DNA from 3 places in the Shewanella sp. HL-SH4 genome. Region 1 is predicted to be linked to each of the others. Evidence: predicted binding sites of a transcription regulator. Region 1 holds the regulator's gene; each other region holds the start of a gene.
What was found. The regulator sigma-54, encoded in region 1, starts transcription at its own class of promoters, with help from an activator protein. The targets are predictions, from matches to a motif close to GTTGGCACGNNNNTNGNNT.

Region 2: a site for sigma-54 is predicted at 2,404-2,422, ahead of ACRWQL_RS10065 (BON domain-containing protein). Genes of this name have one in related genera too.
Region 3: a site for sigma-54 is predicted at 2,776-2,794, ahead of ACRWQL_RS06545 (P-II family nitrogen regulator). Genes of this name have one in related genera too.

What each region holds. Positions count from the first base shown of each region.
Region 1 is NZ_CP195037.1:1,605,072-1,609,386, forward strand. Features, by position in the region: gene lptA (lipopolysaccharide transport periplasmic protein LptA) at 1-426, shown strand, start outside; gene lptB (LPS export ABC transporter ATP-binding protein) at 423-1,154, shown strand; gene ACRWQL_RS07960 (RNA polymerase factor sigma-54) at 1,315-2,808, shown strand; gene hpf (ribosome hibernation promoting factor) at 2,835-3,122, shown strand; gene ptsN (PTS IIA-like nitrogen regulatory protein PtsN) at 3,125-3,568, shown strand; gene rapZ (RNase adapter RapZ) at 3,565-4,315, shown strand, end outside.
Region 2 is NZ_CP195037.1:2,065,553-2,069,867, forward strand. Features, by position in the region: gene ACRWQL_RS10055 (anaerobic C4-dicarboxylate transporter) at 1-635, opposite strand, end outside; gene ACRWQL_RS10060 (substrate-binding periplasmic protein) at 938-1,711, shown strand; gene ACRWQL_RS10065 (BON domain-containing protein) at 1,814-2,368, opposite strand; gene ACRWQL_RS10070 (hypothetical protein) at 2,557-3,057, opposite strand; gene ACRWQL_RS10075 (sigma-54 interaction domain-containing protein) at 3,318-4,315, shown strand, end outside.
Region 3 is NZ_CP195037.1:1,280,943-1,285,257, reverse strand. Features, by position in the region: gene narQ (nitrate/nitrite two-component system sensor histidine kinase NarQ) at 1-836, opposite strand, end outside; gene nrfA (ammonia-forming nitrite reductase cytochrome c552 subunit) at 1,130-2,524, shown strand; gene ACRWQL_RS06545 (P-II family nitrogen regulator) at 2,852-3,190, shown strand; gene ACRWQL_RS06540 (ammonium transporter) at 3,203-4,315, shown strand, end outside.

The sequences.
Region 1 (4,315 bases):
CAAATTATTTTTAACGGCCCAGTAAAAATTACCCAAGGCTCGATCAATATCGAAGCCGATGAACTGCGGGCATTTTCAGCTGAAAACGGCCAGACTAAAACGCTCATTGCGACCGGTAACCCTGCTACATTTTCACAAGAACTTGATGATGGTCGCATAGGTACAGCAAGCGCCAATGAAATTCGTTATGACTTAGCAACAACTGGACTGTTATTAACCGGTAACGCTAAGCTAGATCAAGCAGGCAGTAAAGTGACGGGTAACGTGATCCGTTACAATATCAATGCTCAGGAACTTATCGCTGAAAGTACCGGTAAAGGTGAAGATCGTGTTATTACCATTATTCAACCGGAAAATTTCCAAAATGATGAGTCACCAGCACAAAAATTACCTGAAATCCCGTTAAAAAAGCAAGGTAACCAATGACCCAAATTACCTTAACAGCTGAGAATTTAGCTAAAAGCTATAAAAGTCGTCAAGTGGTTAAAAGTGTCAGCTTAACTGTAAAAACAGGCCAAATTGTCGGACTACTTGGTCCCAATGGCGCAGGTAAAACGACCACGTTTTATATGGTTGTTGGTTTAGTCAAAAGTGACCATGGCCGCATTTTAATTGATGACGATGACTTAACTGCTGACCCAATGCATTTACGTGCGCGAAAAGGTATTGGCTATTTACCACAAGAAGCCAGTATTTTTAGAAAGCTCAGTGTGCAAGATAATATTATGGCCGTGTTGCAAACCCGAAAATCGATGACTTCGGATGAGCGAATTCAGGAATTGGAGCATCTTTTAGAAGAATTCCATATTACCCATATTCGCGATAGCTTAGGCATGTCGCTATCTGGTGGTGAAAGACGACGGGTAGAAATTGCACGCGCTTTAGCAGCCAATCCTAAATTTATATTGTTAGATGAGCCCTTTGCGGGTGTTGACCCTATTTCAGTGATTGATATTAAGAAAATTATTCTTCAACTCAAACACCGTGGCCTAGGCGTATTAATTACTGATCATAATGTCCGTGAAACACTTGATGTATGTGAGCGGGCATATATTGTTAGCCAGGGGAATTTGATTGCCGAAGGCACCCCAACTGAAGTACTCAACAATCAGCAAGTTCGAGCAGTATACTTAGGCGAACAATTCAAGCTATAGTTAATCTAAATAGGACCTGAAGCACTTGCTTGGCAAAATGTTTCTGGCGACTAAGTTAATTGATCGTGTATAGGTAAAGTAAAACCATTTGTTAAAAAATTGCGACTATCACTCACTTTAATCAGTGTAGAAAGCCGAATTCTTCTAGGGATCAGCAGTAATGAAAGCTTCACTCCAACTTAAAATGGGTCAGCACCTCACTATGACCCCACAGCTGCAACAAGCTATACGTTTGCTGCAGTTATCATCTTTGGAGTTACAGCAAGAAATTCAACAAGTATTAGATTCCAATCCTTTGCTTGAAATGGAAGATGAATTTTCAGCACTTAGCAACAAAAATGATAACTCCAAAGACCTATCAGAAACTGACTTCAATGAAGTAAGCGCACCTGTAGTCGAAAAAGACACTTCAAATGTCGACACCGCAGAGTCAATGACTAAAGAGCAAATGTCTGAAGACTTGCCAATGGACACTACCTGGGATGAAGTGTACAGCGCCTCCCCAATGGCAAGCCCTGGTTCGGGTTCTGGCAGCATGCCAAATGATGACATGCCCTTCCAAGGTGAAACATCCGAAGGATTATACGAGCATTTAGAATGGCAAAAAAATCTAACCCCTTTTTCTGAAACAGACCTCGCTATTGCCACTGCCATTATTGATGCCATTGATGACACAGGTTATCTCACCCAAAGTACTGAAGATATTTTAGAAGCTATGGGCGATGATTCTGTCGAATTAGACGAAGTCGAAGCGGTACTAAAACGTATACAACATTTCGACCCTCTGGGTGTCGCCTCACGTAGCTTAAGTGAATGTTTATTGATTCAACTTGTTCAGTTTGCACCAGACACGCCCCATATCGATAATGCCAGAATGTTAATCAAAGATTATTTAGATTTGATTGCTGGACGTGATTTTCGCACACTCATGCGTAAAACTAAGCTAAAAGAAGATGAGCTGCGCGAAGCAATTGAATTAATTCAATCTTTAAATCCACGTCCTGGCACAATGATCACCCCACCGGATGATGAATATGTTATCCCAGACGTGTCAGTGACCAAAAAGAATGGCCGTTGGGTCGTTGAATTGAACCCTGATAACATGCCAAAAATAGGCATTAATCAACAATATGCCGCCATGGCAAAAAGCAGTAAGAGTTCAACAGACACTCAGTTTATTCGAGGTCACTTACAAGAAGCCAAATGGTTTATCAAAAGCTTAGAAAGCCGCAGCGACACCCTGCTTAAAGTATCCAATTGTATTGTGCAATTTCAGCAAGGTTTTTTTGAGTACGGTGCTGAAGCCATGAAGCCTATGGTGTTGAATGACATAGCTGAAGCTGTCGAAATGCATGAGTCCACTATTTCGCGTGTCACCACACAAAAGTATATGCACACACCGCGCGGACTGTTCGAACTTAAGTATTTTTTCTCTAGCCATGTCAGTACTGATGATGGCGGAGAATGTTCGTCTACAGCAATTAGAGCTTTTATTAAAAAGCTGGTTGCTGCTGAAAACCAGAAAAAACCACTAAGCGACAGTAAAATGGCAGATCTTCTGGCAGAACAAGGGATTAATGTTGCACGTCGCACCATAGCGAAATACCGCGAAGCGATGATGATCCCTCCCTCAAACCAACGTAAGAGTTTATAATCTACCTAGGCAATTGGAGGATAAATATGCAAATCACCTTAACGGGTCATCATATTGAAATTACTGAATCACTAAGAGAATATGTCACAAGTAAGTTTACAAAACTTGAACGACATTTCGATCAGATCAATAATGTCCACGTAGTATTAAATGTCGAAAAGCAACAACAGATAGCTGAAGCAAAAGTCAGCTTGAATGGAGCTGAGGTATTTGCGACATCTGAACATGCTGACATGTATCACGCTATAGACGCCCTGATTGATAAACTCGATCGTCAGGTCATTAAACACAAAGAGAAATTAACTAAGCATTAATGATGGAACTTAGTACCATCCTGCAGCCGGAATGCACCTCCTGTGCCACACCGGGCAGTAAGAAAAAGGTACTGGAGCTTATCAGCGATTTAGCTGCAGCCCAGTACCCATCCCTCTCTTCACAAGAGATTTTTGAAAGCCTAGTGGCTAGAGAAAAAATGGGTAGCACAGGAATAGGCTCTGGCATTGCAATCCCGCATGGTCGTTTAACGTCCATCGTTCACCCTATCGCGGTTTTTATAAAGTGCGAAGAAGCGATTTCATTTGATGCTATCGACAAACAACCAGTGGATCTCTTATTTGCATTACTGGTGCCAGCAGACCAGTGTCAGCAACATCTCAGTACCCTATCCTCAATGGCTGAAAAGTTATCGGATAAACATATTCTTAAGCAGTTACGAAAAGCAAGTAACTCAACTGAACTCTATCAGGTTATCACAGCATGAAATTAGTCATTGTATCCGGTCGTTCGGGCTCAGGTAAATCTGTCGCACTTAGGGTACTAGAAGACCTAGGTTACTATTGCGTTGATAACTTACCACTGCCCTTAATTGGACGGCTATTAGAACAGCTTAGAAACACCAATGAACTGGTGGCTATAAGTGTTGATGTTCGAAATATAGAAGAGCAAGGTAAAGTATTACAGCAGCAGCTAGCGTGGTTATCTGAGGATACGGAAGTCATAAGCTTTTTTTTACAGGCAAGTGATGAGGCACTACTAAAACGTTACAGTGAAACCCGACGACTACATCCTTTATCGAAAAAGAATATGTCCCTACAAGATGCGATTCAATTTGAAGGTGAGCTACTAGCGCCTATTTCTGAATACGTAGACCATTTTATCGATACATCTAAGCTAAATATTTATCAACTTAGTGATCAGGTACGTGAAATTTTAATGGGCAGTGTTGATAAAGAGTTAGTGATCAATTTTGAGTCATTTGGTTTTAAATATGGCATGCCCGCCGAAGCCGATTTTATGTTTGATGTACGCTTTTTACCTAACCCACATTGGGAAATAGAATTACGCCCCTTTACTGGATTAGATGAACCGGTACAGGAATTTCTTGGCCAGCAACCGCTGGTAAATAAATTCATTTGGCAAATAGAAAACCTATTTGAAACATGGATGCCCCACTTAGAGCGCAATAACCGCAGCTACCTAACCATAGCTATTGGTTGTACCGGTGGCC
Region 2 (4,315 bases), 460 kb from region 1:
CGAAACTCATCATCTTTTAAACGTGCCTGAAACTCTTGATCTTTATCTAAATCTTTACCCCGCTTTAAGCTCCAAGTACACGCCACCAGCAAACCGATTAAGGTCGCAGGAATAGTCACCATCAATACATCAATTAAGCCAATATCAAGCTGATTATCTACCGCAGTTGCCAATACCACTGCAGCTGCGGCGGCTATTGGGCTTGCTGTAATGCCCATTTGTGAGGCGACTGTGGCCATTGCTAATGGTCGTTCAGGTCGGATACCTTTCTTGTATGAAACATCATAAATAACGGGCAGAAGTGGATAAACCGAATGACCAGTACCAACAAGTACAGTTAACGAATAGGTACACAGTGGGCCTAAAAAAACGATGTGTTCAGGGTGTTTACGTAATAGTTTTTCGGCAAACTTGACCAACAGTTTTAAACCACCAGTGGCCTCTAATGTTGCTGAAGCCGCGACTACAGCCAAAATAATCAGCATTACGCTGACAGGCGGCGTACCCGGTGCTATGCCAAATACAAAAGCCAGTACCGAAACACCTAGCCCACCCAGTAAGCCAAAGGCGATTCCGCCATGGCGTATACCAACAAAAATGACAATTAATAACAACAGCATATGTATATAAAACATTATCAGTACCTACCATATTAAATAGCTGTTGCAGGTATAACACAGCAGAAAATACCGTTAGTGACCAAAATCAAGCTATTGCATAAAGCGCCGTGCCTAATAGATAAAACTGTGAGTTATTGAACACTTTTTATGAGAGTTATACTCATCTAACTAATTAGTTTATAAAAATCAACTTGAAAGGTTATCTCAGCCAAGCTTCACCCACTCATTAACAAACTACCACTGATATATTTTTGACTTACAACGAGTCTAAGTTAATCTTAAGTGCAAAGAATAGTGATACAAAAGGGTGGCAATTAATGAATCGGCTGATAAATAAATGCTTTAATGCAAAATCAAAAATGTTAACGGCTCACTTAAGCCTAATATTGATTGGATTGTTGCTATTACTTTCAAGCCAATTAGCCGCAGCAGCTGTGGTTGACAAAGTTATCACCATTACCACCCAGGAGTGGGCGCCTTACCAAATAGAAGTTGGTCAAAAAAATGATGGTTATGCGATAAAAGCCTTAGACTGTGTAATGGATAAACTTCAACAACCTTACAAGGTAATATTTCTCCCGTGGGGGCGTGCGCAGTTAGAAGTGAAACAAGGCAAGTACGATGGTTTTTTTTCAGCCTCACACAACAATGAAAGAGATGGTTTTGCGGTATTATCAAATACTTTTATTGCACAGCAATGGAACTTTTACTTACTCAAAAATACCGCTATCCCCTTAAATCAAGACGCGATTAAATCAAACGCACAATTTGGTGCTCGCAGACATTCCAACGCCACATTCTGGCTAAAAGAACACAATTATAACGTTATCCACCAAGCAAGTACTTTGGATGAGTTGATATACTTACTTGAAAAAAATCGCATAGGTGCGATCTTAGAAAACAACTTGTTTTTTGAAGCGGCAGCCAAACGAGTCAACATTCCAGTAAGTAATTTTGCTGCGGTACCCAATCTAGATAGATCACTAGGTGTTTATTTTGGTAAAACCTTTTTGAAACAATATCCCGATTTTTTAGATAAATTTAATCAACATACTGAAAGTTGTAGATTTATCTCAGAAACCATTGATTAAACGATTTTTCATATCAGTGCCATTTGGTTATATTACACTTAATAAGAAACCAGCACGCAGGCTGGCCTTTTCGATCTAATGTCACCTCGATGTTGGTATAGTCTATGAATCCGTAATACTGAGTTCATCAACCACCTTATCTACATCGTCAGCATTTTTAGCAATAGCAACAACCAAGTCACGTTCTGCATCACTTGTTACTGTTCCTTCTAGTGTTACAACACCAGATTTAACATCAACATTAATATTAGAACCCGCTACATCATCAGAAAACAATAATCGTGTTTTAACAATCATTGCTATCTTAGCATCGGTTAGGTCATCACCTAAATCACCGCCTTTACTATCATCTTGCTGCATCATAACAGTCAATTGATTATCAACGCTTTCAACGCCATCTAAGCTTTTAACCAGCTCACCCGCTAATGATTTATCAATACTACTATCGACTTTACCCGTTAGAATAACCTTACCGGCGTGTACATCGGTATTGATATCAAACGAGTTAAGATTGGTGTTGAGCAATAATGTGGTTTCAACTTTACCGTCAACCCATGCGTCTTTAGCGTCATCCTGCCAATCTTGTGCTGCATTTGCAGAAAAAGCCATTGCACCAAGCATCGTACTTACTACCAAAGATAATGTTGTCTTATTCATAAAGATATCCTCCATTGTTTATCTTGATATAAGTACTGCGTAAATCATGCCAACAAATTAAACTCATGTTTTAAATGATTTTTATTATTTAACATGTGTGTAAACCTAATCATTTTTGGACATTTTTACCGATAACCGGTAACTCTTTCACTTGAGTGATAACTAATATTCAATGGCGATGCAATCATTCAATTAGCAGCATTTTTACTGCCCACATAGAGGCTTTTCATACTATCGCACTCCATTTGAAGCCATGCACAGCCTTCCGCTAATTGCTGAGCAACCTCTTTATTTGTTACCTGCCGAGCAGCCGACTTAAGTTGATTTAAAGCCTGTTGTTCTACATCTAAAAGCCACCCTACTGCTGTCCATAGTTTATCTTGCTTTATTGCATCACTTGCATGTGCATATCCTGTAATAAAAGACGATGAGCTAATTGGTTGAACATCATAAGATGCCACTTCACCTTGCTTTATTCGCTGAAATAAGGGCACCAAATGTTGCAACATAGATCTTCTAGTTGCAGCCATATCCATAAAAATACGCTTGAAATTATAGTCATCCATATCGGCAATCGTTTGCGAGTAAAACAACTGCCCCGCTTGACACAAATCAATTGCATCGCGAATAACCCCTAAATCGATTTGCTTGCTTGATAAATAGTTAATCTGTGAATATTGCAATGTCATTTCTCCTACCATTAAATAACTAATAGCTATCCTGTAATATTTGTAGTCATAATGGATAAACTAATATGGCTCACCTTATGATTGAGTCATGCATAATTCGTACACAACACTGAAAAACCATTAAAAAATTGATTAATAAGTTATTATTTGCAAAACCTTCTCGACACAAACAACATGTTAAGAAAAAGTTACCGATTGTTATTGTCAAATTTACAAAGTTGCCATTAGTTAAATGAGCACCAAAAAGGAGTAACACTGACATGGCCGGTCCTATCTTGTTTTACCACTTGCTTCATCCTCAAACAGCTACACGGCTCTTACAAGTAGCTAGTTGTAGGCATTTCAATAAAATAGCGAGTATTACTGAGCTCCCTTGGCCAACACAACTTGAGGCGAGTAACGCAGATGTGGCAATTATTGAAGTATCTCAATTAAGCCAAGCTGATTATGCCAGCCTTACAGGTAACGCCTTAATGTCTGACATTGAATTTATCTTTTTAAGTGAAGGGAAACCCAACCCTAACCTTGATAAATTAATGTCAGAAGGTGCTGGCTACCATTTTAGACAGCCATACGATATGGAACTCATTGATGACACCCTAAGTGATTTCGCTCAAGACTTATTACTAGAATCATCTAAACGCCAGCAGGTATTATCCAGTGAGTTAGATCAATATGGATTACTCGTTGGCTCATCCCGTGCTATGCATAAGCTGTATCGCACTGTTCGCAAAGTCGCGGTGACAGAAAGCAATGTATTAATTGTTGGCGAGAGTGGTGCAGGTAAAGAATTAGTCGCTAACACTATTCATCTTGCAAGTAACAGATCAAACGAACCTTTTATTGCAATTAACTGTGGTGCACTCAGTCCGGAATTAGTCGACAGCGAGCTATTTGGTCACACTAAAGGGGCTTTTACCGGTGCACACCGTGATCATCGTGGGGTATTTGATCAAGCTGAAGGCGGGACGTTATTTCTAGATGAAATTACTGAAATGCCCATTGATCATCAAGTGAAATTATTAAGGGTATTAGAGAATAGCGAATATCGCCCCATTGGCAGTGCCAGTGTAAAAAAGGCCAATGTACGCATTATCGCTGCAACTAATCGTGATCCTGCTAGCGCTATTGAGCATGGTCTTTTTCGTGAGGATTTATACTTCAGACTAGCTCATTTTCCTATTCGCGTTCCACCACTTCGTGATAGAGGTGATGATATTTTCGGGTTGGCAAAACATTTTTTAGCCTATAGAAATAT
Region 3 (4,315 bases), 320 kb from region 1:
AATTTTTCATATGTTTGAAGTTGATCTAACGCTGACTTTAGTGCTTTGTAGTCAAGCCGGTCTGAATGCAACATAATCAAGTTATCATATAAGAAATAGAGTTCATTGTTGGCACGTGTTAGCGCTAAGGTCTTATCAGATACCTGTTGTTCAAGATCTTGATATAAATTTGATAATTCTGAGGCCGTTTTTTTCAGTGCATTACTTAATGCCGTTAGCTCTATGTAATCCGTTTTAGGCATATCGACATCGAAATTACCTTGTGAAATAGTAATTGCACTATCCATTAATAATTGCAGCGGTTTTACCACTCGCCTGCGGGTAAACATAACGGCAATAGCGGCAACGATTAACATTAATGTCAACCCAATAACTTGACTCAGGACCAGTAACCTCAATTTATCGGCGGAAAAACGTTCGATTTCTAATACCAGAGTATCGACGGTATCAACAAAATCGGTTAACGCTTCACTATAAAGCTTGGTTTCACCAGTTTCTGCATAGGTTCTCATTAACTGCCATTTATCTATCACTAGTAAGTACTGTTTTGATAAGGTTTTTGGGCTGTACCATGCGAGGGAATTTTGCAGTTCATTTGAGTTGAGAGTGTTTTCAAACTCTTCAATTTTGGCGTTGACTTGGTCATTTTCTGTGTTGGCAGATAGCAATAGTCGATAACTTTGCATACGTAATGAACCTGAGGCATTGATTGCTCGGGCATCACCAATGCTGAATGATAAATTAATAATTGAGTACACAGCTAAACTTGAAGAAAGTAAGATTAGCACTAACATTACTCCCAGTATCGTAGAGGTTAAACTACCGCGTTTTAACATTTTCGATCCATTTTATGACGTTTTTCAGCTGAATTAGTGTGACATGTTTATCTACTTAAAACACCACTGAAACTCAGGTAAAAAGAGAGTTCTACATTAGCTAGCGCTTTAATACATTAACAGAATTGAAAAAATGTGAGATACAACACGTTCACATATTGATCTGGCGCATACTTCTATCTCTATACCCCGAAAGGGGTATTCTTAATTAAGGCTTAAATAGCTAATTTTGACCTTGGAAAGATCGTGGTTATAAATTAATTATAAAGTAACACGGAGTGAAGGTGATGAAGATGAACATAACAAATACTGTATTAAGTGCAGTCATTGCGACCAGCTTTTTAGCTGCTGGTGCAATAGCAAGTGATAAGACTGAACCCCGCAGTGAAGTATATAAAGATAAGTATTCTGCTCAGTATCAGTCTTGGCATGATACTAGCGAAAGTAAAGAAATTGTTGATATGTTGGAAGAAGTACCTAGCTTAGTGGTTTTATGGGCAGGTTACGGTTTCGCAAAAGATTATAATGCGCCACGCGGTCACCATTATGCGGTCACTGACGTCACTAACACATTACGTACTGGCGCCCCTAAAAATGCTGAAGACGGCCCAATGCCGATGGCATGTTGGAGTTGTAAAAGTCCAGATGTTCCCCGTGTAATCGAAGAGCAAGGCGAAGATGGCTATTTTGCGGGCAAATGGGCTAAAGGCGGACCTGAAATTGTTAACACAATCGGTTGTAGTGACTGTCATGAAAAAGGATCGCCTAAATTACGCATCTCTCGTCCATATGTCGATCGTGCATTAGGTGCAATTGGCACACCTTTTGATAAAGCATCACGTAAAGATAAGCAATCTATGGTTTGTGCGCAGTGCCATGTAGAGTACTACTTCGAGAAAACAGCGGATAAACCAGGTTTTGTGAAGTTCCCGTGGGATATGGGAACTACTGTTGAGCAAATGGAAGTTTACTACGACAATATGGAGTTCTCTGATTGGACCCATGCTGTATCTCGAACTCCTATGCTTAAAGCACAGCATCCAGGTTATGAAACTTGGAAAGCAGGTGTGCACGGAAAAAACAACGTAACCTGTACAGATTGTCATATGCCTAAAGTGGCTAAAGCAAATGGTAAAGGTAAGTTTACCGATCACAAAGTGGGTAATCCGTTTGACCGTTTTGATGAAACCTGTGCTACCTGCCATAGCCAAAGCAAAGAGTTCATGGTTAATTTAACTAATGAACGCAAGCAAAAAGTAGGTGAACTTAAAGCCAGTGCTGAAGCACAATTAGTTAAAGCTCACTTTGAAGCAAAAGCGGCTTGGGATGCGGGTGCAACTGAAGCTGAAATGAAGCCTATTCTTATGGATATCCGTCATTCACAGTGGCGTTGGGACTATGCAACTGCATCACATGGTGTAGCGGCTCACGCAGCTGATGAAGCGTTACGTATTTTAGGCACCGCGGTTGATAAAGCGGCTAATGCACGTATTAAGCTTGCTCATCTATTGGCGGCTAAAGGTGTTAAGCAACCCATTGCTTATCCTGACACGTCGACTAAAGCAAAAGCGCAAGCAGCATTAGGCATGGACATGAAAACAATGAATGCAGAAAAAGAAGCATTCAAGAAAAATCTAGTGCCTAAATGGCAAGAAGAAGCAAAAAAACGCGAAGCGACTTATAAGTAAGTTGTAAGTTTACTCGAGGCAACTTTGAAGAGTTAACTTGAATTAGCTAAATGCTTTAGTAAAGCCCTCGAAAGAGGGCTTTTTTTATGCGGTTTATCACTTGGCTAACACTAATCTTTTCTTCGCTCATTTCATCGTAGAGCTGCACCAATATTAAGCGGCCTAGTTTTTAGTGCACCATTATGGTGCTAAATTGTCGCTATTTTTATTGAAAATTTACTCTATTTCTATTTAAAACATTAACTTAAAAAACTGGCCTGATGATTGAATCTGTTTTATCAACAAATATATAACAAATTCATATTTTATTAATTTTTGGAGGTCGGGATGAAACTCGTCAGCGCAATCATCAAACCATTTAAATTGGATGATGTCCGTGAAGCAATAGCTGGTATGGGCATTGAGGGTATGACAGTTACTGAGGTGAAAGGTTTTGGTCGTCAAAAAGGTCACACTGAGCTTTATCGTGGTGCTGAATATCAAGTGGATTTTTTACCTAAAGTAAAATTAGAAATAGCCACTAAAGAAGAAAACCTAGATATGTTAATTGAGGCTATTACCACTGCAGCGCATACCGGCAAAATTGGTGACGGTAAGATTTTTGTAACTAATTTAGAACAAGCCGTGCGTATTCGTACCGGTGAAGTTGATAACGAAGCATTATAAGGGGCAATGATAATGGAAGAATTAGCAAAATTAGGACTAACTGTTAGCGAGTTACGCTTTGCATTAGATACCTTCTATTTTTTGATCTCTGGTGCATTAGTGATGTGGATGGCAGCAGGATTTGCCATGTTAGAAGCTGGCTTAGTTCGTTCAAAAAATACCACTGAAATTTTAACTAAAAACGTATGTTTATATGCAATCGCTTGTGTAACCTACTTACTTGTTGGATATAACATCATGTATGTCGACAATACTGAAGGCGGTATTATTCCTTCGTTTGGAGCATTAATTGGTTCGCAAGCTGCTGATGCTGACCACGCACTAGAGTCTGACTTTTTCTTTCAAGTTGTGTTTGTTGCTACCGCGATGTCGATTGTATCGGGTGCGGTTGCAGAGCGCATGAAGTTATGGGCTTTCCTGGCATTTTCAGTGTTTATGACGACGATTATTTATCCTGTTGAAGGCTATTGGACTTGGGGCGGTGGATTTTTATCAAAAGCTGGTTTTGTTGATTTTGCGGGCAGTGGCATAGTACACATGGCGGGTGCAGCAGCGGCTGTTGCAGGTGTATTATTACTGGGTGCTCGTAAAGGTAAATATGGTGCTAACGGCCAGGTTAATCCAATTCCAGGATCTAACTTACCAATGGCTACTTTAGGTATGTTTATTCTGTGGATGGGCTGGTTTGGCTTTAACGGTGGCTCACAGTTATTGGTGTCTGATGCTGAAAATGCGTCAGCCGTGGCTAAGGTTTTCGTTAACACTAACTCCGCCGCTGCATTCGGTGCTATAGCCGCCTTGATTGTGTGTAAAGTGGTGTGGGGTAAAGCTGATTTAACTATGATATTAAACGGTGCTTTAGCAGGTCTTGTGGCAATTACGGCAGATCCATTATCGCCTTCACTTGTTATGGCTGGTGTCATTGGCTTAGTTGCTGGTGGTGTGGTTATTTTCTCGATTATTGGTTTTGACCGTATCAAAATTGACGATCCAGTGGGCGCAATCTCAGTTCATGGTGTAGCAGGTCTATTAGGGCTGATGCTAGTGCCATTATCAAATGCTGATGCAAGTTTTGGATCGCAGTTATTCGGTGCAGCAGTTATCTTTGGCTGGGTATTCACAGCG